Regions from separate parts of the Desulforamulus ruminis DSM 2154 genome, predicted to be linked through region 3. Evidence: a T-box and tRNA genes for the amino acid it is inferred to sense, from the RefSeq annotation. Region 3 holds a T-box; the other regions hold tRNA genes.
What was found. A T-box is a leader RNA that pairs with one kind of tRNA and senses whether it is charged. The one in region 3 lies ahead of thrS (threonine--tRNA ligase), so its partner is inferred to be a tRNA-Thr.
Positions count from the first base shown of each region.

Region 1: it has a tRNA-Thr gene. The T-box ahead of thrS (threonine--tRNA ligase) is inferred to sense a tRNA for this amino acid. The anticodon was not compared.
Region 2: it has a tRNA-Thr gene. The T-box ahead of thrS (threonine--tRNA ligase) is inferred to sense a tRNA for this amino acid. The anticodon was not compared.

Region 1 is NC_015589.1:282,077-289,606, reverse strand. It holds gene rplK (50S ribosomal protein L11) at 31-459, opposite strand; gene nusG (transcription termination/antitermination protein NusG) at 489-1,016, opposite strand; gene secE (preprotein translocase subunit SecE) at 1,072-1,425, opposite strand; gene rpmG (50S ribosomal protein L33) at 1,531-1,680, opposite strand; gene tuf (elongation factor Tu) at 2,095-3,297, opposite strand; tRNA gene DESRU_RS01485 (tRNA-Met) at 3,760-3,836, opposite strand; tRNA gene DESRU_RS01480 (tRNA-Thr) at 3,844-3,919, opposite strand; tRNA gene DESRU_RS01475 (tRNA-Met) at 3,923-3,998, opposite strand; tRNA gene DESRU_RS01470 (tRNA-Tyr) at 4,074-4,159, opposite strand; tRNA gene DESRU_RS01465 (tRNA-Thr) at 4,169-4,244, opposite strand; gene sigH (RNA polymerase sporulation sigma factor SigH) at 4,443-5,093, opposite strand; gene DESRU_RS01455 (NYN domain-containing protein) at 5,289-5,801, opposite strand; gene rlmB (23S rRNA (guanosine(2251)-2'-O)-methyltransferase RlmB) at 5,810-6,541, opposite strand; gene DESRU_RS01445 (hypothetical protein) at 6,789-6,953, opposite strand; gene thyX (FAD-dependent thymidylate synthase) at 6,960-7,530, opposite strand, start outside.
Region 2 is NC_015589.1:656,877-664,406, reverse strand. It holds gene DESRU_RS03235 (SAM-dependent methyltransferase) at 1-540, opposite strand, end outside; tRNA gene DESRU_RS03230 (tRNA-Thr) at 939-1,014, opposite strand; gene DESRU_RS03225 (Na/Pi cotransporter family protein) at 1,263-2,927, shown strand; tRNA gene DESRU_RS03220 (tRNA-Thr) at 3,033-3,108, opposite strand; tRNA gene DESRU_RS03215 (tRNA-Val) at 3,114-3,189, opposite strand; gene DESRU_RS03210 (hypothetical protein) at 3,359-3,697, shown strand; tRNA gene DESRU_RS03205 (tRNA-Val) at 3,765-3,840, shown strand; tRNA gene DESRU_RS03200 (tRNA-Asp) at 3,847-3,923, shown strand; gene DESRU_RS19705 (DUF5050 domain-containing protein) at 4,239-5,825, shown strand; gene DESRU_RS03190 (pyridoxamine 5'-phosphate oxidase family protein) at 6,211-6,630, shown strand; gene DESRU_RS20705 (hypothetical protein) at 6,900-7,055, opposite strand; gene DESRU_RS20700 (hypothetical protein) at 7,380-7,530, shown strand, end outside.
Region 3 is NC_015589.1:2,519,996-2,527,525, forward strand. It holds gene infC (translation initiation factor IF-3) at 1-218, opposite strand, end outside; ribosomal protein L20 leader region at 244-372, opposite strand; gene thrS (threonine--tRNA ligase) at 467-2,377, opposite strand; T-box leader at 2,428-2,648, opposite strand; gene DESRU_RS12560 (DUF445 domain-containing protein) at 2,687-3,328, opposite strand; gene ytxC (putative sporulation protein YtxC) at 3,455-4,348, opposite strand; gene DESRU_RS12575 (hypothetical protein) at 4,798-5,004, shown strand; gene DESRU_RS12580 (SDH family Clp fold serine proteinase) at 5,626-6,456, shown strand; gene DESRU_RS12585 (DUF5317 domain-containing protein) at 6,601-7,188, shown strand; gene gcvH (glycine cleavage system protein GcvH) at 7,332-7,530, shown strand, end outside.

The DNA.
Region 1 (7,530 bases), 1.7 Mb from region 3:
CTAGCGGACTACATCCTCCCACCGGATGAGTTATCCTTCTACAACTTCAATGCCCATACTGCGGGCAGTACCCTCAATCATGCTCATGGCAGTTTCTATGCTGGCCGCATTCAGATCGGGCATTTTTAATTCAGCAATTTCCCTAACTTTCGAGCGGGGCACTTTGCCCACTTTCTTTTTGTTAGGTTCACCGGAAGCGGTCTCAATACCCAGCGCCTTTTTCAGCAAAACTGCTGCTGGCGGAGTTTTGGTAATAAAGGTAAAGGACCGGTCTTCATATACAGTAATTTCAACTGGAATAATTAAGCCTGCTTGAGCAGCAGTAACTTCATTATATTGCTTAACAAATCCCATGATATTAACCCCGTGCTGACCCAAAGCGGGACCTACCGGGGGTGCCGGGGTGGCTTTACCGGCCGGAATTTGTAGTTTAATAATGGCGGCTACCTTTTTGGCCATATCCAGTCCACCTCCTTACAGCCTAAAGCTTAGTCAAGCTTTTTAATTTGTGTGAAATCAAGTTCGATGGGAGTTTCACGTCCAAACATGGATACCATAACTTTAACTTTACCCTTTTCAGGGTAAATTTCTTCTATCACACCAACAAAATTCTCAAAGGGGCCATCGGATACTTGAACATTTTCGCCCAGGTTGAAATCAACCTTGGTCTTTTGCTCTTCCATGCCCATTTGCCGGATAATGGCCTTGGATTCCTCATCATTTAGGGGTATGGGTTTAGAACCGGAACCAACAAAGCCGGTAACCCCCGGCGTGTTACGAACCACATACCAGGAATCATCGGTCATGATCATTTCTACCAAGACATATCCGGGGAAAACTTTTTTCTTTGAAATCTTTTTCTTGCCATTTTTGATTTCTACTTCATCTTCCATTGGTACAAGAATACGAAAGATTTTATCTTCCATATTCATGGATTCAATACGCCTCTCCAAGTTGGCCTTAACCTTGTTTTCGTACCCGGAGTAGGTATGTACAACATACCACTGTTTACTCATTAACAGAAGGGACCCCCATCATCATTCGGGTCCCCCACCCCCTCACTGATACCAATTAGGACACAATGGCCGAAACGCCTAAACTGAGAAGCGAATCCAACACCCAGATGACAGCAGCAACCGCAGCTACAGAAACAAACACAACGGCGGTATAAGTGACAATTTCCTTACGGGTGGGCCAATGAACCTTTTTCAACTCATTCTTAACACCAAGGAAATATTTCTTTATGCCACCAGCCCGTTCCGCAAAGGATACCTTTTGCGCCTTTGCAGGCTGGCTTTTGGCCACAGCCTTTGCAGCTTCCCTAGGGGCCGTTTCCTTTTTATTATCAGCCCCGCTGGTTTCTTTGGTTGCCGCTATTTCCTTGGCAGCGCTAACCGCTTTAACCTGTTTTTTCTGCACAGCCATCCGAAACGCCACATCCTTACTTTTTATGTTTCACCAGTAGTGCCTCAAATAAAACCCCTCATGGAATGCGGCTCAGGTCACAACATACGGGGTTAAGGGCCCAATCTATCTGGTTTCTTTATGAACTGTATGAGTATGACACCACTTACAATATTTTTTAAGCTCAATCCGGTTGGAATCGTTCTTTTTATTTTTGTTTGTGGTGTAGTTGCGCCGTTTGCATTCGGTGCAAGCCAAAGTTACGCCCACACGCATTGTTGACACCTCCCTAAAAACTAAAGAAAACTTGGCTTCCGCCAAGTCTTGGGCCAAGACCGAAGCCTCGTTGCCCTTATACTGTCACCTTGAAATTTTTGACAGCATAAAAAAGACTTGAACCGACTATGTCCTCTTAATATACCTTAACAAATTTATCACAAGTGATGTTGTATGTCAATAGCTTATGTGACGGAGTCATCCATAACAGTATTTTGTCTCAAATATTGGTTTTTAATACCATTTGCAATTAAACCCACTTTAATAATGATTCTTGTCTTTAACTATTACGCAAGGCTTTCCAATATTGACTTGGTGTCATCATATAAAAAGGGGGCAAGCTGAAAACTCACCCCCTGGTCAAATCTCTACCCTTTTGCAATTAAACCCGCCAAGCGGAACACTAAGTTAAAATTACTCCCGGATACCGGTTACCACGCCGGCGCCTACGGTACGTCCGCCTTCACGAATGGCAAAGCGCAGTCCTTCTTCAATGGCGATGGGGGTAATCAGGTCGATGTCCACTTTGATGTTATCTCCGGGCATTACCATTTCCACGCCTTCCGGCAGGGTTACGATACCCGTCACATCCGTGGTACGGAAGTAGAACTGTGGACGATAGCCGTTAAAGAACGGGGTGTGACGTCCACCTTCTTCTTTGGTCAGCACATACACTTCCGCACTGAATTTGGTGTGCGGTTTGATGCTGCCGGGCTTCGCCAATACCTGGCCACGCTCGATTTCTTTGCGGTCTACACCACGCAGCAGCGCTCCAATATTATCACCGGCCTGAGCATAATCCAGCAGTTTCCGGAACATTTCCACGCCCGTTACTACCGTCTTCCGAGGTTTGTCGCTCAGTCCTACGATTTCAATTTCATCCTGTACTTTTACTTGACCCCGTTCTACACGGCCGGTGGCTACCGTACCACGTCCGGTAATGGAGAACACGTCTTCCACCGGCATCAGGAACGGCTTATCCACGGCACGTTCAGGGGTGGGAATGTAAGCATCTACATTATCCATCAGTTCCCACACTTTGCCGCACCATTCGCACTCCCGTTTGCCGCATCCGCATTCCAATGCTTTTAATCCGGAACCTGCCACGATGGGTGTGTCGTCCCCGGGGAACTCGTAGGAGTTCAGCAGTTCTCTTACTTCCATGTCTACCAGTTCCAGCAGTTCCGCGTCGTCCACCATGTCGGATTTGTTCAGGAAGACTACGATATAGGGAACCCCTACCTGACGGGACAGCAGGATGTGCTCACGGGTCTGGGGCATCGGGCCGTCTGCGGCGGATACTACCAGAATCGCTCCGTCCATCTGGGCTGCTCCGGTGATCATGTTCTTAACATAGTCGGCGTGGCCCGGGCAGTCCACGTGGGCATAGTGACGGTTGCCGGTTTCGTATTCAACGTGGGCGGTGTTAATGGTAATACCCCGTTCACGTTCTTCCGGTGCGTTGTCAATTTCGTCGTAACGTTTTACGGATGCGCCGCCGGCGGTGGACAGCACCACGGTAATTGCTGCGGTCAGGGTGGTTTTGCCGTGGTCAACGTGACCGATGGTTCCAATGTTTACGTGGGGTTTATTCCGTTCAAATTTTGCCTTAGCCATGGAAAATTTCTCCTCCTCCATCAATTTCAAGGTTTGCTAAAAATAGCCGTCATTCCCTACAGTTATTTCACATTGATGCCAATTCTATACCTGTCAACAATTCATAGGAACGATTCGATAAGAAATGGAAAAATCCTGCTTTTATTGGGGATTTTCTTCTTAGTTCCGTTGTTGGCTTTAGCCTTATGCCGCATTTCTCCTTGGTCCTGTTGTTAGCCTGACGGGCATTCCTTGGAGGTCTCGTTGTTACGTAGTATGAATGCACTTTCTTTTAGAACCCAAGCCCAAAGGAAATACTTAAATACGAACAACAAGACCTTAGAGAAAAACAGTATAAGGCTACTAGCAACAGGGCCCCGGATAATTTCAGTATAAGGCAAACAACAGAGCCTCAAAGCAATGCAGTATTAGGCTGCAGTGGCTAAATACAAAAAAACCAGTCCCCTCGGACTGGATGCTGTTTGGTAGCGGCGACTGGATTTGAACCAGTGACCCCACGGGTATGAACCGAGTGCTCTGACCAACTGAGCTACGCCGCCAAAATTTTGGAGCTGCTAACCGGGATTGAACCGGTGACCTTATCCTTACCAAGGATACGCTCTACCTACTGAGCTATAGCAGCATTTGGTTGCGGGAGGGGGACTTGAACCCCCGACCTTCGGGTTATGAGCCCGACGAGCTACCAACTGCTCTATCCCGCGTCAACATAAAATATTATATCACAGGCAAAAGTTCATGAGCAACTAAAATATTATTCCGCCTGCGAAGGGGTGAACTGGTGGAGGGAGAAGGATTCGAACCTTCGAAGTCGTCAGACGGCAGATTTACAGTCTGCTCCCTTTGGCCGCTCGGGAATCCCTCCGTATATAAATGGAGCCGACGATGGGACTCGAACCCGCAACCTGCTGATTACAAGTCAGCTGCTCTACCAATTGAGCTACGTCGGCACAGAATTCGGATCAAACCGCGCAAGAGATATAATAACAGATAAGCATGTTACTGTCAACCATTCACCAAAAGTATTGTCTGGAAATGTTACAGATTTTTAACTTTAAATTTTTTATATTAAATAAAGGTAAATAATATGCCCTTGTAGAATTATTGGCATTAAAATAACCCCGGGGGTCCCGGGGTTGGCTGGCAGATTATACTTCTCGTTTTTCCAGGTATCTCTCAAGCTTTCGTTTGACCCTTTGCAGCGCATTATCAATGGACTTGACATGGCGCTTCAGATCTTCGGCAATTTCCTGGTAGGACTTCCCTTCCAGGTAGGACATTAAAACTTTCCATTCCAGGGAGCTTAGAATTTCACCCATTTTTTCTTCAATGTCGTCAAATTCTTCCCTGCTGATAATCAGTTCCTCAGGGTCGGTAATTTTAGAACCGGAGATTACATCCAGCAGGGTACGATCCGAATCCTCGTCGTAAATGGGTTTGTTTAATGAGACATAAGAATTTAAAGGGATATGCTTTTGCCGGGTGGCGGTTTTGATGGCGGTAATGATTTGCCGGGTGATACATAGTTCCGCAAAAGCCCGGAAGGAAGATAATTTGTCCATTCTAAAATCACGAATGGCTTTATATAAACCGATCATGCCTTCCTGGATAATATCTTCTCTATCTGCGCCGATCAGAAAATACGAGCGGGCTTTGGCACGCACAAAGTTTTTATACTTGTTAATCAAGTACTCCAGGGCCGCATCGTCACCTTCACGAGCAAACTCGACGACATCTTCATCAACCATTACCTGGTAGCCTCCGGAAACTTCCCTTTGTGCATTTGAATTCAAATCCATCGCCCCCGCTTCTTTATCACTAAGCAACTACAAAAAAGAAAAACGACATATCCGTTAATATCACCGGGGTCTGTTTACCCATTGGTTAAATAGTTAATTATTTAAAAAAAGAACGTTCTTAGAGAGTTCCATGAATCATTATATCTTATGTTAAAAAGACTCGTCAAGGTAAAAAAAGTCCAACCCGGACAGGCATCAGTTCTTCCCGCGACGCCATTTTTCCATAATTATCCTGATTTCTCGAGGCAATTTGTCCTCCAGATAGCCTTCTGTGGGATTTTCTTTGTTATAATTCTCCTGTTGCTGTCGATTTATCTGTACGATTTGCTCTCTAAACTCTTTCGGTGTTACCCGAAAAGCCCCGCGGCCAAAAATAATTCTTTGTTCATCCCAATCGGAGGTTACCACATAGACGGTTCCCAGCTTGCCCAAATCCCCCACCAATCTTTCAATCAACGAGTCAGCGGTTTCTCCCTCTTGGGTGTAAAACACCTCAACGCCATGAATAAACTCCGCATGCTCAATGCCGCTTTTAACCAAGTGGGCATCGAAAATCACTTTCACCCGGGCTCCGCTGAAGGCAGCAAAATTGGCTAGGATGTCAATCAGTCTATCCCTGCAATGGTCCAGCCCGCCGGCTTTGATTCCTTCAAAATCCGGCCAGGCGTGAATAACATTATATCCATCCACTACATAAAAATCTTGCACGGACAAACCTACCCTCTCTGGCGTACGACCTCATACACCAATAATGCAGCTGCCACCGAGGCATTTAAGGAGCCTACTTGTCCCAGCATGGGCAGACGGACCAGCATATCGCATCTTTCCTTAAGCAATCTGCCCAGTCCCTTTCCTTCCCCGCCAATCACCAGCAGCAGAGGACCGGTTAATTTAGCCTGCCAAAACAGGTCCGGGCCGTCCATCTCCGCCCCCACAACCCAAAGCCCTTGCTCCTTTAACGAACGAATGGTTTGATCCAGATTGGTTACCCGAGCCACCGGTACATACTCCACCGCTCCTGCGGAAGCTTTGGCCACCGTTGCCGTTAAAGCGACGGATCTGCGCTGAGGGATGATTACCCCGTGCACACCGGCCGCATCACAGGTACGCAGAATCGCCCCCAGGTTATGAGGATCGTTTATTTCATCCAGCATCACCATAAAGGGCTCCTGACCCTTTGACCGGGCAGCACTCAGAATATCCTCCACTTCCACATACTGCTTGGCCGCAGCATAAGCGACAATACCCTGGTGAGGTACGCCGGTTTGTAATTTATCCAGGTACGCCCGGTCAACCGTTTGGATGGGAATGCCTGCTTCCCGGACCATCCTAGTAATTTCTCCCAAAGGTCCGGAAGGGGTTCCTTTGGCCATAATCACCTTATTGATGGGACGCCCTGCCCGAAGTGCTTCACGAACCGGGTTGCGCCCGGCAATGATTTCGCTCACCAGATCGCCTCCTGCTAGTCTTATACTGCCTTTCTCTGAGGTCCCGTTATTAGCCTTATGCTGAAATTCCCCGGGGTCCTGACTTATACTGTTTTGTTTTAGGGTCTTGTTGTTCGTATTTAAGCATTCCTTAGGCTTGGGTTCTAAAAGAAGTGCATTCACACTAACAACGAGACCCCTAAGGAATGCCTGTTAGGCTAACCACAGGACCTAACAGAAATGCAGCATAAGGCTAAATATCCCTAGCCTACAGCTTGGACACCAGATACTTTAAATAAAAGGTTGCAATAACCCCGGCCACAGCAGCAGCCATGCCCAGGAAAATAAGAAGTCTTTTGCGGATAAACACTCCCGTAACCCCTAAAATAAGGGCGACTCCCCAAAGGGTTAAAATCACCAAAGGAAGATTCATATAGGATCACTCTCCGGATTTTATCATCCCGAACTTTTTACGGACCTCAGGCATTTTACCACAGCTAAGCTTTCCTTCCGGGCAGGGACCGGATAAACAACTGGGGCCGGCGTCCCTGAAAATAGTGGGAGCCGCTTCTTTTACCAGCTTCAGCATTTGCTCCGCCAGATTGCGAATTTCCCACTGCGCTCGATTGCAACAACGCAAATCAAAAAAGTGACGCAATTCCCGGGCATTCATGGTTACCACCAGCTTGGTTTCCGCAGCATTGGGCAGTACAAAACGGGCATCCTCATAAGCAACCCTGCCCCCGCCCAGCTTCTGCACCCAACCGTCATACCAGGCTTGAATCCGGGTCATTTGACTTTCAAACTCCGCCACAGCTTCCGGTCCCAGTTGAAGAATGGTCTCCGGAATAATATAATCAAAAATTCCCTGTTTATTCTGCGCTCGCGTTTCACCTACATAACGCTGGGACTGCACACTGAAGCTGGCGATGCGGTGCCGGGTGAGCTGGGCCAGTAGACTCCTGGATACTCCTTCAACACCAAAGGTAAAGGAAATATGCTCAATGGTG
Region 2 (7,530 bases), 1.9 Mb from region 3:
CCACCAATCAAGAGAGTGCAAGGTTCTTTCCACCTCGCTATTCCAAAACGGCTGCATTGCCTCGGGAATATTTTCCCCGAATTCGTATTTTAATCCGGGAATAGCCACGGCGATATAGCCGCCCTTTTTCACAAAAGGAATGAGCGACGGGAGCATTTCTGCCGTATCACCGAAATAATGATAGGCATCGACGGTGAACAACAGGTCAAAATATCCGTTTGCAAAAGGCAAACCTTTGGTCGCGTCTACAGAAATCGGAACAGTCTTATCCTCAATCCCGATAGACTGAAAACGCTCATAGTTTTCAGTGGGCGAAATCCAAAGGTCGGCAGCGAAAACGGACGCACCATATTTTTTTGCTAACAAAAGTGTGGAAAGACCGCACCCGCAACCGAGGTCAAGGATTCGCATATTCTCTTTGATGTTCAGGTGTGACGCCAATTCCTCTGCCAATCGCATGGCGTTTGGCCCCATCATAGTGGCTTTTAAGAACTCTGCATTTTTATCGTTGGACATAAACTGGTCTGTAAATGAATACATGATAATCTTCCTTTCTAATTTTCGCCCTATAGAAAGAAAACAAAAAAGCGCAGTATACTACTGCGCTACAAATTACACCATTATAAAAATGGATGTTCGTTCAATCTGTAAGGCAGTTTTGACAACACAAACAAGAGCAGAACAACTGCTCATCTCATGCGCTTAACTTAAATCCTTACAGAATTACCGACATCAATACACTCCCTTTTTCTTTAACTTACTTTATCATGGCACTATCATTAGGTCAATGCAGTAAATTCGCTTTATCGCCCAGAAGGCATATAAAATATAAATAATCGGTAATTTAATCAATACTTCATCTGACATTGTTTTCAGTGCAGCATAAAAAAATCAGGCTGAAACAGATACGATCCTGCACTGTTTCAGCCTAATAACCTTGGAGCTACCGGCCGGATTTGAACCGGCGACCTGCTGATTACGAATCAGCTGCTCTACCAACTGAGCCACGGTAGCGTATATAAGGAAAGCAAACCTTGCTCCTTTTAAGTGGAAATTGATCCATAGCTATACTACCAAAAGCTCGTTGATTATGCAAGCCCCGGAACCGTTAACAAAAGAAGAAAAACCTCGTCAAAGGGCTTTTACTTAAGAATTTATACTTAATATAATTATAATTAAAGCTTGCACGAATTAATTATTTTACATATCCTTAATAAAATTAACATTTTTTTAACATTATTTTTTTCATTGGGGGCGGTCTTATGACTTGGCAAAATACGGTCTTCAGTATGATCGGCGGGGTAGGCTTTTTATTATACGGCATGTCCTTAATGAAAGATAATTTACAGAAAATAGCCGGTAAAAAATTTCGCGAAACAATTATTTATCTCACTAAAAACAGAGTTTCCGGGTTGGCCCTGGGTACGCTGATTACCTTGGTATTTCAAAGCAGCACCGCCACCACGGTGTTGCTCATCGGGTTAACCAGCGCTTCCATCATCAGTTTAAGAAACGCTTTGGCGGTTATTCTTGGGGCGGACATCGGCAGTACCGTCACCGCTCAACTCATTGCCTTGAAAGTAACGGAACTGTCCCTTCCCATCATTTGCATAGGCACTTTTTTATTTTTATGGTCCAAAACCAATCGCAGAAAACGCATGGCCCTGGCCATCATCGGCTTTGGCCTATTGTTCCTGGGCTTAAAAATTATGTCCGATACCATGTCCCCACTAAAAAACGACCCAAGCTTTAGTCAAATTTTAATACACATCAGCAATCATCCCTTGTTGGATATTGCCTTGGCAGCCCTCTTCACCTTTCTGATGTCCAGCAGCGCCGCCACCATTGGTATCATTATGCTTTTAGCCATGCAGCATATGATTGCTCTGCAGCCGGCCATTTATATGCTGCTCGGGGCAAACATCGGCACCAGCTTTACCCCCCTGCTGTCCAGTGTTGGATCATCCCGGGAGTCTCAACGGGTAGCCATCGCCCATTTTCTGTTTAAAATAACCGGGGTATTGCTTTTTTTCCCCTTCGTCAGCCAATTATCCAAACTGATTTCTTCTTTCACCGCTTCCCCCGGATTTCAGGTGGCCAATACCCATACCTTTTTTAATATTACCATGGCCATACTATTCTTACCCTTTATTCAGTACTTTGCCAAGGCTCTTGAAATCCTGGTCCCGGATAGAAAGGATGACCTTGACCAAGTGAAACCCAAGTACCTGGATGAAAATCTGTTGTCCAGCCCCGACCTGGCCATTGGCATGGCTACAAAAGAAATTATTCATATCTCCGATCATATCCAGGATATGGTTCAATCCATCTATCCCTTATTGCAATCCTTCAATCAGGATAAAGCGGATAAAATTCTGCAAAAGGAAGATAAAGTCGACCGGTTGTCTTTGGCCACCAACGACTATCTTACCAAATTATTAAGGCATCACTTAATCCAGGATGAATTTAACCGTGCCATGGGACTGATCCATATTGTACGGGAATATGAGTTTATCGGGGATGTGGTGGAAAGAAATATCATTGGTAAAGCGGAGAATATGACCATGAAAAACCTGGAATTTAATCCTATGGATCAAAAGGAAATGCTGCTCCTGCATCAAAAAACCGTTCAATTACTTCAGGTTGTGAATACGGCCGTTGCCACCAACAATTGCTATATGGCGGATAAGGCCAAGGAATCACAGGAAAACCTGGTTGATTTTCAATTCCGCCTGCAAATGAGCCATATCGCCCGTATGCAAAAAGATACAGAGGAGCAAGAATCCATTAGCCTTGTGCAAACGGATTTAATGAACTGTTATATAAAAATTAGCGAACACTTGAAAAACATTGCCATGACCTTGACCCACGAAATTCCCTGCACCTTGCAGGAAGCCGACAAATTGTTGGATTCTCCCGCCAAATAACCCTTTAAAACAGCTTGCTTAATTAATTTTCCGCTTAAAATGTAGCACTTGACAATGCTTAAAAATAAAAAAAGGTTTTGCTCAAGGCAAAACCGAAGAAAAATATGGAGCTGCTAACCGGGATTGAACCGGTGACCTTATCCTTACCAAGGATACGCTCTACCTACTGAGCTATAGCAGCCTGTCTGGTGGGCGATGACGGGATCGAACCGCCGACATCCTGCTTGTAAGGCAGGCGCTCTCCCAGCTGAGCTAATCGCCCGTAATAAAAAATATATTAGCAAAAAAGCATACGCAAGTCAATGCATGATCTCCTCCTCAAGTTTGCCAGTGGCACCCATTGTATATACTATCTTTATACTATGTTTATGGCCATTGTACAAAAGGGAGGAATTTTTTTGTCTTGCAGGGTATTGCCATTCCCTTCTCAAGTGAATGAAGTTTACACATCCATCTTTACCTTTCTCAAAACTAAGAACGGAAGGCAGCGGCAAATCATGTTGTTGAATATCCGTGCCCTACTGGATGAACACCACATTTCCCATTATAACTACGGTTCTTTTTCTGTACATTGCACAGCGGATAAAGACATCGCCTATATCTATGGTAAACAACGGGGATTCAACAAATATTGCCCCCAATGTAAATCTTATCTATACTCTGCCGACGGCCCTGTAACCATTCTCAGCATCATTGAAGGGATAAAAACGGACCGGGTTACCTACGGCTGCAACTGCGGGGCAATATTCTATAAATGGGAGAAAAAATAAATTTGAGTAAAAATAACATTGACTATCCGTTGTAATTTTGTTAATATAAGTCTTGCGAGTCACGTAAGGGCGATTAGCTCAGCTGGGAGAGCGCCTGCCTTACAAGCAGGATGTCGGCGGTTCGATCCCGTCATCGCCCACCATTTTTTGGAGCTGTGGTGTAGTGGCCTAACATGCCTGCCTGTCACGCAGGAGATCGCGGGTTCGACTCCCGTCAGCTCCGCCAGTTTTATCGAAAGATATCAAAGCAAGCCAGACAGTAAGATGTTTGGCTTGTTTTGTTTTTTAGAGATTGTGATGTATCACAAACCTGCTTCGTGGACTTTGATATTTTATTTCTTAATAAAAAAAGTAAAATCTCCTAAACGAGCCCGGAATCCAGTATAATTTGAAACTTAAGAAAAATGTTACGTTTTTTTACCAAAAGACATGGTCATTGAGTTAAAAGCGAAGAACTGATATTATGGCAGTGTGTAAAATCTCTATCAAAAGAAAAGGTAAATAGGGGGGTGATATTATAAAAGGAAAGACGAAAAAATTATTGGCACTTTTTGTAATCACAGTATTAGTTACAACAGGGCTGCCGGTATCGGTCTATGGAGCACAGACGGCAAAGACCGTCACCATCTCAGTGCCGACCTATCCTGTTACGGTCAATGGGGTCAAGATCGATCTTGGTAAGAGCAAATATCCCTTTATCGTGTACAACGATATCACATATTTCCCCATGACCTACAATGATTGCCGCGTCCTCGGACTGGAAACACAGTGGAAGGGCAATGCGGAGGGACTTGCCATTGAGAAAACAGACATCACCGCTGCGTATTTGCCGTATTCTTCGTCGACGACAAACAAGGGAAGCTACAAGGCGACAGTGGCGACCTTTCCGATTAAAGTCAACGGTAAGGTCGTGGACAACACTAAGCAACAATATCCGTTCCTGTCCTTCCGAGATATTACTTATTTTCCCATGACCTGGGAGTTTGCAGTCAATGAATTTGGCTGGGATTACAATTTCAGTCCTAAGGAAGGGCTCATCATCAAATCCGACAACCCCAAGCTTGAACAAACGAGCTTCGGCGGAAGCGACATATTGAAGGATGACGACGGGAAGATAAACAGCACTACGGTGACAAAAAAATATATCTACTATCAAGGGAAAAAAGGACAGATCATACAGGCGCTGCTGTCCGATCCCACAAAGACAAAAACAGTTTATCAGTTGCCCGTCAACGACGTATTATATTATGTCAGACTCTATGTTGAAAACGGAGAGGCACACCTGTTTTATCATACAGGCGGCGCAATAATGGGGTCAGACCACATCTTCAGGCTCAACGATGACGGCAGCACCACGGAACTACAAAACGGCTATAGCAAGGTCAAAACCTTTGGTGATAAAGTGTTTACCTACTGGACAGGACACGCGCCAGGTTCAGGCAACCTTTACAGGAAAATTGGCGAGGAATACATTCCGGTTGGAGATCAGGATTATCTCTATGGCTGGTCCTGGAAGGTGGAGCCTGACGGAAGAGGCGGCGGCGGATCGGATGATGTTGTTCTCGACGGAGAAAATCTCTATATCCTCGCCTTCAATATGAAGGAAGATGCGACAGAGAAGAACGGCATTTACAGAGTGAACATCAATACCAATGAAACGGTACGAATGAGCAGGCACGAAGCGATGGGCTTCCAGCAGGAAGGGGACTATCTGTATTACGTGAGTGAAGGCGCATTGTATCGGATTTCCATAAAAAATGGAAACGAAGAATTCGTTAAGCAGCTAACACAGCCGTCCGTCGAAATCCGGAGCTTTGCAGTTCTCAACGGAAAGGGCTACTGGGAGAATGCCGAAAATGGAAACCTTTACGATGATGACGGTAAAAACGTAAACGACGGGGCAGTGTTAGAAGGAATGAAAATTGCCGGTGATCAAAATGAATATCTGATTTGCACCTTTGAGGAAACGGAACTGTCAAAGTACCGGATTATGATTTTTGATAAGTCGGGTGCCGTGGTTTTTAAAACTTCGGACACCACGCGGATAGGCAGCATCGATATAACGGGAACGGCGGTAACCTTTGCCAATCGGACAACGGGAACGATTTGCAGTACCAAATTGAAGTAAGTTAAGGATTCGGAGGTTAAATAGACGGGCCAGCGAATGACCTGCATCTTTTTTGACCTAACTTTCCACATTGAACGACGGTTGATGTTTGGAAACATTCTTTCCGGAATGTCCAAACATCGGCCGTCGTTTTATATGTTCAGGCTCTTTTGTTCAAGCGAGCTTGAGCTTTTTTAGTTTTGTAGATAAGTTACGCAACACTATTCAAAATTATATTTGGAGGACCAAGGTCTATTATTATAAAAGACATAGTGTCTACCGATTACATGGAACATCAGGCTTTTGGCTTAAAAAGGAAAATATCTCGCAAAAAAGTATGTTATGTACGATTTAGTTATGAAATGATATATTTCTTATATCATTTCGTTACAAGGAGTGTATTAAAATGAGAGATGCAGAAAAAACAATAGGCAACATAATTGATAAACAGGGTATTGCTTTTATCAGTTCCGTAGATGACGAAGGCTTTCCTAATATGAAAGCCATGCTGCCTCCTCGCAAGAGAGAGGGTATTAAGGTTCTTTATTTTACTACCAACACTTCATCCATGAGAGCAGGACAGTATAGAAAAAATTCAAAATCAAGTGTATACTTCTGCGACAAAAGATTTTTTAGAGGTGTAATGTTAAAGGGAACCATGGAGGTCCTTGAAGATCATGCCTCTAAAGAAATGATTTGGCGTGAAGGAGATACCATATATTATCCATTAGGTGTAACAGACCCGGATTATTGTGTATTAAAATTTACAGCTTACTCCGGTAGATACTATAGTAATTTCAAATCAGAAAATTTTCTGATTGAATAACCCCCTGCCAATCAAGGAGCCGGGTATGGTCTCTGTCTTTACTTATTATGGACATTATTACCGGTTCTAAAAAACAAAAATGCCGCACATGATTTAATGTCAAGATTTAAAAGCTCATTAACCTACAAACATACCTCCTCCTTATGCCTGTCGCCCTTTGCCTCCGGGGCGACATTCTTTTTCCGGGGAGGAGAACCCTCCTGCCCCTTGAAGAATGTTTTTTAAATTCCTATAGAAAGTATAAAAACCCGGCGACCGGGTTTTTTCATTTACATACGGGTTGCAAAAATTACTGCTGTTATAAGTAACAAACCGCCGCTGAAGGCCAGTAAAATTTTTTTAAAACCATTATTGGCATTCTCTAATCTTTCCTGTCTAACCTTGTCCATGGATTTTCTATCCATGTTTCTTTTAATTTTGCGCATTTGCCGGATTCCCTCCTTCCGTAGTCGATTATACCATGAACCGATTAAAAGGAAATAAAAAAATTACAGTGAAATAATTCCTGATAACCCAGAACAAAACATTTAATATTTCTTATATGAACAAGGATTTTTATTACAGATCACGAAAATGCCTATAGCGGGGTGATAACCATGGGAAAAATTATTATTCTCCTTTTGATTGTCGGTTATATTATACTCTCAAGATGGTCCAAACGAAATAAATGGTAGTAAATACAATGGAATGCATAATTTCAACAGGATAAACCTTCTCCATTAAGATAAAATAATAATGGAGGGATTTATATGAAAAACTTTTCGCAAAGTACACACCATTCCTGGTGGGTTTTTCCCACAGCTTTTGCCTTTGGCCTGGGAATTGCAACCATGATGGGCGCTCCCATTGGCCGCCAGGTTTGTAAAACCTTTTTGTCCTGCAGGGAACAAAAGAATAATA
Region 3 (7,530 bases):
TCACGCTTGCTTTGCTCGTATTTAAACTTGCCAAAATCCATAATACGGCAAACCGGCGGTTTCGCCATAGGTGCAACTTCAACCAGGTCCAGTTGCCGTTCCTCGGCCAGACGAAGGGCCTCTTTGGCAGGCATAATCCCAAGCTGGTTATTATCGGCATCTACCACCCGAACTTCCCGGGCCCGAATTTCTTCATTGATGCGCTGATCTTTGGAAATACCAAATCACCTCCAGAGTTTTTTTGTGCAATAATAAAAGCGGGCATACACCCGCTAAAAATCAGACACACTACAATAAGACAGCTTATTGTATACTATCGAACCCTACTAGCCTTGGGCGTAAGGTGAGAAGCGGATGCTTCTGCTTAAGTTATATAATTTTACAACGTTGTCATTGTACCATACTTTGCCTGCTCAGTCAACAATTTGTCTGTTTAAGCTTTGCTTGGTAGCGCAGGCTTTGTTTTTTAGAAAATCGTTTTATTTTCAATGTCCTTTTGAATGGTCTTGATGAATTCCTCCAGGGCCACCGCCCCGGTATCGCCTTTGCCTCTCTGGCGAACCGCCACCGCCTTGTTGTCCATTTCCCGGTCGCCAATCACCAGCATATAGGGTACTTTTTGGGTCTGGGCCTCTCTGATTTTGTAGTTGATCTTTTCATTGCGGGCGTCCAGTTCCGCCCGGATATCCAGGGCTTCCAGCCGCTTAAGCACTTCTCCGGCATACGGATGCTGCCTTTCGGTAATGGGCATTACTTTCACCTGCACCGGCGCCAGCCAAACCGGAAAAGCCCCCGCAAAATGTTCGGTCAAAACGCCAATGAACCTTTCGATGCTGCCGAAGACCACCCGGTGAATCATCACCGGCCGGTGCTTCTGCCCGTCCTCACCCACATAAGTAAGATCAAACCTTTCGGGCATTTGGAAATCCAGTTGAATGGTCCCGCACTGCCAGGTCCGTCCAAGGCTGTCGGTCAGATGGAAGTCAATTTTGGGGCCGTAAAAAGCGCCGTCTCCCTCATTGACTTTATAAGGCAGCTCTTGGCTCTCCAGGGCCTGCCGCAGGGAATTGGTGGCCAGTTCCCAATCCTCGTCGGAACCCATGGATTTTTCCGGGCGGGTGGATAATTCCACACTGTAGCCAAGGCCAAAGGTCTTATAAAAATCTTCAAACAGATCAATAACCCCTATGATCTCATCCTTGATTTGACTGGGCAGCATAAAGATATGAGCGTCGTCCTGGGTAAAGCAGCGTACCCGCATTAAACCGTGCAGCACACCGGAGAGCTCATGACGATGCACCAGGCCCAATTCACACCAGCGCAGGGGTAAATCCCGGTAGCTGTGCATTTTTGCCTTATAGACCAGAATGCTTCCCGGGCAGTTCATGGGCTTAACGGCGTAATCCCCATCATCGATTTTGGTGAAATACATGTTTTCCTTATAGTGATCCCAGTGCCCGGATTGTTCCCACAATTCCCGGTTCAGAATAATGGGGGTGCGAATTTCCTGGTAACCGCGGCGCTTGTGCTGCAGCCGCCAAAAATTCTCCAGCTCATTGCGCAAAACCATCCCCTTGGGATGAAAGAAGGGAAACCCGGGTCCTTCCTCCTGAATGCTGAAAAGCTCCAGCTCCTGCCCCAGCTTCCGGTGATCTCTGCGTTTGGCTTCCTCCAGGCGGAACAAATGCTCGTCCAGAAGGGATTTTTTGGGGAAAGAGGTGCCATAGATGCGCTGCAGCATTTTATTTTTCTCGCTGCCGCGCCAGTAAGCCCCGGCAAGATTCATCAGCTTTACGCTTTTCAAACGACCGGTGGAAGGTACATGAGGTCCTGCACAGAGATCCACAAAGTCTCCCTGATGATAGCAGGAAATGACGGCGTCCTCCGGCAGGTCATTGACCAGTTCCACTTTGTAAATTTCCCCGCTTTTATTAAAGCGTTCCAGCGCCTCCGCCCGGGAAATCTGTACCCGTTCAAAGGGGATGTCTTCCTTAATAATTTTATTCATTTCCCCCTCAATTTGCTCCAACTGGGCCGGAGTAAAGGGCGTGGCTACATCAAAATCATAGTAGAAGCCGTCCTGAATGGCCGGTCCAATGGCCAATTTGGCCTCCGGAAACAGTCGTTTTACCGCCTGGGCCATGACGTGGGCGGTGCTGTGCCGGTAGATATTCTGCCCTTCCGGGTCGTTAAAGGTCAGCAGTTCCAAGGCCGCGTCCTCTTCCAGGGGATAATTGAGGTCCACCAGCCTGCCATTCACCTTCCCGGCCAAAACTTCCCGGGCCAGTCCCTGGCTGATACTTTTTGCCATCTCTAAAACCGTCGTACCCGCCGGGTATTCTCTAACAGAGCCATCTTTTAAGGTAATCTTTACCATGGTTCTATCTCCTTTCGGCTTAAAAATACTAAAAACCCGTCCCTGATCAATACAGGGACGGGTTCATATCCGCGGTTCCACCCTGGTTGGAGAAAATCCAATTCTCCCACCTTCAAGGACGATAACGGTGTCATCCGGTTTGCTTACTTGATTTTCAGCAAACAGCTCCGGGGTGGTCTTTCAGCCTGCTGTACCGGGAAGAGCTTACAGCCTATGGCTCTCCCTCTCTGAACGATCGTACCGGCTTACTTTTCCCCTTCATAGCCAAATATAAATTATTTTTCATTATAGTGAACGGATTCAAAAAAGTCAAGTTGACAGGTAAACAATGGCCACCTGGACCAAGCCAATGATAAAACCCAGTACACCGCCCAGCAGCTCGATATGTTTTAATTCCCTGGAGGCAACCTTTAAAATCAACGCTTCAATCTGTTTGATATCGTAGGCATTCAGCCGTTCTTCCACCAATTGGGCCAGCTTTATTTTCTCCCCGAGAGCACCCCCGCCGGACTCTTCCATGATTTGGCGTACCACCTGAGGCATTTGCTTATCCAGCATGTCCCCCATCATTTCAAGAATAACCCCTCTTACGGTATTGGGCACCCAGGAGGGAATGCGCTCAATAATCATACAACGAATTGACTCATTGGCTGAATGGGTTATGCGGTCCAGTATTTCCGGAGACTTCATTTGCTGCAGGAGATCGTCAACCTTCACCAATTCCTGTTCAACAATTTCTCCGATGCTTTTCGCCAGTTCGGCTCTCCTTTTGGGCACAACGCCTTGAATGCCCCAGGGAAGACCGGGAATTCGCAAAGGCTCATAGGGTTTAAAAATTGCTTTAACGGCAATTAAATTGGTGATCCATCCAATGAAGGCACTGATGACCGGTATCGATAAGGCAGCCCACCAATCCAATTGCTTCACCTCCACTTTATCAATCAATGTCATTAACTATACCAGATTGTTTATTGAGGTGCAATAAAACAGAATGTAAGAAGGCTTCCGTATCTGAACCGGAAGCCTTTCAAAAAAAATTCCGTTGTTTATTTTCAATCTAGAGCCGGTTTAACACCGTTACTGCTGCTGGTTTTGGCATAATTTGCAGCCGCTGCATTCCAATACCCGGCCTGTAAAAACATGCTTTATGGTTTCCAGGGTGTTGTCCGGTTTATTGGGCGAGGTGCCATGGAAAACTATTTTATTAGGGGCGATGGTGATTAAAGCACTGATAAGCAGATCCTCGTAATTGATCTCGTTATCAATGACATCCAGGATATAGCCTTCCAGAAACTCACTGCTGATGGCATTATGTTTTTCGTCGTAAAGCTTATAGGCCCCCTGAGCATTCACCAGGACATTGACCAATTCTACTTTGGGATCCTGAATCTCGACAAAATATTTTAACAGTTGAATGAACTCCCGGTATTCTCTTTCCATTAAGAAGTCGTCAACGGCCTGGTCAACGGCTTCTTTCAGATCGTTAATGTATTCCTTTAATCTAAAGCGGATAAAGCCGTCGATGACGATACTATCGTTTTGTCTCAGGAATTCTACCAGTCGCCGGATAATAAAACTTTTTCGATCCAACCGGTCCATTTGGCCATGGAGCATTTTTTCACCATTAATATAGTTGCTGGAATATTGGGAAATAATCTTCTTCTCTTCATCGTTAAAATAATAGTAATTTTCCCGGACAATTTCAGCCACAATGGCTTTCTCCCAATGATTTAAGATGATATCGGATATAATATCCGCCACAAAATGCCGGAATAAAAGTTCGTCATTGGACTGTCGCCCTCCCCGCAAAGTTCCATTGAAGTCACAAGAGAGAAATGTGATATTGCCTGCAGGCTTTTCTTTTAGATTTACCCGAATATAATCACCCTCAGCAAGATGTAATTCTCTGCCAAGCCGAGCCTTCAATAAATCAATATGCTGGGTGGCACCTATTGAGAGACATTGATTCATCTCCCATATCACCCCTTCCCCTGCTATAGTATATGAGAGCCAAAATTTTTGTATACTGGGGCTAATATGACGAAAAATTCAACTTATCTCACTCTACTTGCAGTATAAGCAAAAAACCATGTTGCTATCCCATGTAAAAATTAAAGCATGACCCTGACAATGGGGTTAATGTAGATAATTTCTTAAAAAAATGAAAAGCATGGGGCTATATAAAAGAATTGTTTTTCTCCTCCTTTTGGCTTCCAGCCTTTTTAAAAACAGTATATTAACCGGGGCCCTTAAAGATATTCATTTTTGCAAACTTTCAGATAAGCAAACACCATTTTTATTGGGTAAAACCAACACCAATCAGCACTCCGTACAATACTATGGAAAAAAGGAGTGTGCTGTATTTTATGTATACTGAGCTTGAAGAATTAAAACAACAATGTCATGAGGAAATCCTCCGGTTGGAAAAACAGATTAAAATTGCACGAGGAAGAATTGCACGGGGAAGATTTCCCTTTCGTTTTGATGCCAAAGCCGTAATCCAAAAAGCAGAAGTTAAAATAGAAAAAATTCAAAGCTTACTGGTTAAATTAGAAAGTTTGTCCGAACAAATTACACCGGTAGTAAATGATTTAAAAGAGATTGTCGGTTTGAACAAGGTGGAATAAGAAAACCCTCCGGCACTCAACCGGAGGGTTTTAGGCAACTTTACAAACGTAAATCAAGGCAGCCACCAGTAAAAATCCCATACCAATCCAAAATTTAATGTCCAAACAGAACCCTCCCCAGACAAGCTATTACCTGCATTATAATGTCCTGCCGCCGCTTCGGTCAATAAGGGATCACCGTTTTTAACCTGTTCGCCTATAAGGAGCAATATTCTTGAATTTCCGGGTTAAAAGTATAAGGTTCTAAGTAAACTAGCAGTGCCAGCAACTGTTCTAAACTCCATTTATAATAACATTTTATTGGACATTCCTTGCTTATACAAATAGAATATTTAAAAAGCTTTTAAAGGAGGGCCTTTCTTTGGAAACCATTGGTTCCTTTCTGGTTGTTGCGGTTATAGTTATTGTTTTTTTGAAGATTTTCGGAAAAGGCGGCTGATGTTAGCTATTTTTGTACCGTTGGTACAAATTTATTAGAAAACATCGGGCGTACGCTTTGGACTTCCGGAAATACTACAAAAAAATAACCATTATCTTACTTTTGGCGTTGTTGACAGGGAACGACATTTATATAGAGAAAAATTTTCTCTATATAGTAATTCATGACGAGGAGGCAATGCCATGGATTTTTCCTTCAGCAGCATTATCTGGCTTTTCTTCATCTTTGCCATGCTGGGCCCCATGATTCAGCAGGCTAAACTAAACCAAAAAAGATACCAACTTACCCGGCAGTTTGAACGAAAACGGGGCTCCCGCCTGATCACTCTTATTCACCGCCAAGAGTCTCTCAGCATCCTGGGCATTCCTTTGAGCAAATTCATTAACATTGAAGACTCGGAACAGGTCCTGCGGGCCATCCGTCTTACCCCTCCGGATATGCCCATTGACATTATCCTGCATACCCCCGGCGGTTTAGTACTGGCTTCCGAGCAAATTGCCCGTGCTCTGGAAAACCATCCGGCAAAAGTGACGGCTTTTGTCCCCCATTATGCCATGTCCGGCGGCACCATGATCGCTCTTTCCGCCGACGAAATCGTGATGGATTCCAACGCTGTCTTAGGACCCGTTGATCCACAAATCGGTCAGTATCCGGCCGCCTCCATCCTGGAAACGGTTCGGTTAAAGGGAACTGCAAAGGTGGATGACAATACCCTGATTTTGGCGGATATGTCTTCCAAAGCCATTGCCCAGGTTAAAGACTTTATTACCTACCTGCTTACCGACAATCTGGGCGAAGAAAAGGCTTTGGAAATCAGCGAAATCTTCAGCAGCGGCCGCTGGACTCATGATTATCCCATTAACTTTGAATTCCTGTCCAAACTGGGCCTGCCGGTTTCCCGGGAACTTCCTGCAGAGGTTTTCGCCATTATGGATCAATACCCCCAACCGGCCCAGAGAAGGCCGTCGGTCCAGTACATTCCTCTACCTTACGGGGGTAAGGAAGAAAAATAAAGCATATAAATAAGAACTTTTCTAAGGGGAAGTTCTTATTTTTTACCTTATTCCTATACTTTCTAAAGATTATTCTATCTTCAGCAAGTAAAATTTTAGTATAATAAATCAACTAGAATACTCATTTTAAGTTGGAGGAAGCCGATGATCTTTGGATTGATCCTATTGTTGACTGTCATCATGGCCTTATTATCCGGAGGAAAAATTGAAAATTTTAAAAACATGGAAATTCGTTGGGTGTGGCTTGCAGTTGTTGTAATTTTGATTAAGATCATAACCTATACCGATCTTCGTCATCTAATGCACCTATCCGATACCCTGGCCTCCAGACTGTATTTTATTTCACTGTTCTTCCTGGCCCTCTTTCTGGTCTCCAATCTACGCCTCAGGGGAATGCTTCTGGCCTCTCTGGGTCTCCTCGGTAATTTTCTGGCTATGGCTTTTAACTCCTGGTATATGCCGATCAAGGGCGAATATATTTCTCTCCTTGCCACCAGCCAAGAGATTCAAACCGTTCACAAAAAATTGCCCTTTCTCAACGCTATCCCCACCGGACCGGACACAAAATTCTATTATCTCTGCGATATTTTTAAATTACCGGATTGGTTTTTTTTCAACCAGGTGTTTAGTATCGGTGATATATTGATTACCTTTGGAGTAGCGCTTTTTATTTGGACCTTCCTTAGAAAAACCGGAGATACACGAACCATTAGTTCGCTTTATTATCGCTAATCAGTCACCGGGACCCATTCCAATAAATGGCTCCTTATCTCAACTCTGTTCAACAAACCCCCTTTAAGAAAAAGCCCTGTTTTTGCCGGCATGATAATTGCAGTAAAAACTTGTGAGAAAATACATCATGGAGGGTTTGCCAAATGAAAAAGTTCAGTAAAGAACATCAATGGATAGAAGTGGCAGGCGATAAGGGCCGCATGGGCATTACGAAATATGCCGCGGAACAATTGGGAGACATTGTCTACCTGGAGCTCCCCTCAGTGGGTGAGCAAACCACTGCCGGCGAACCGATGGCATTGGTGGAGTCGGTGAAATCCACTTCCGATATCTATGCCCCGG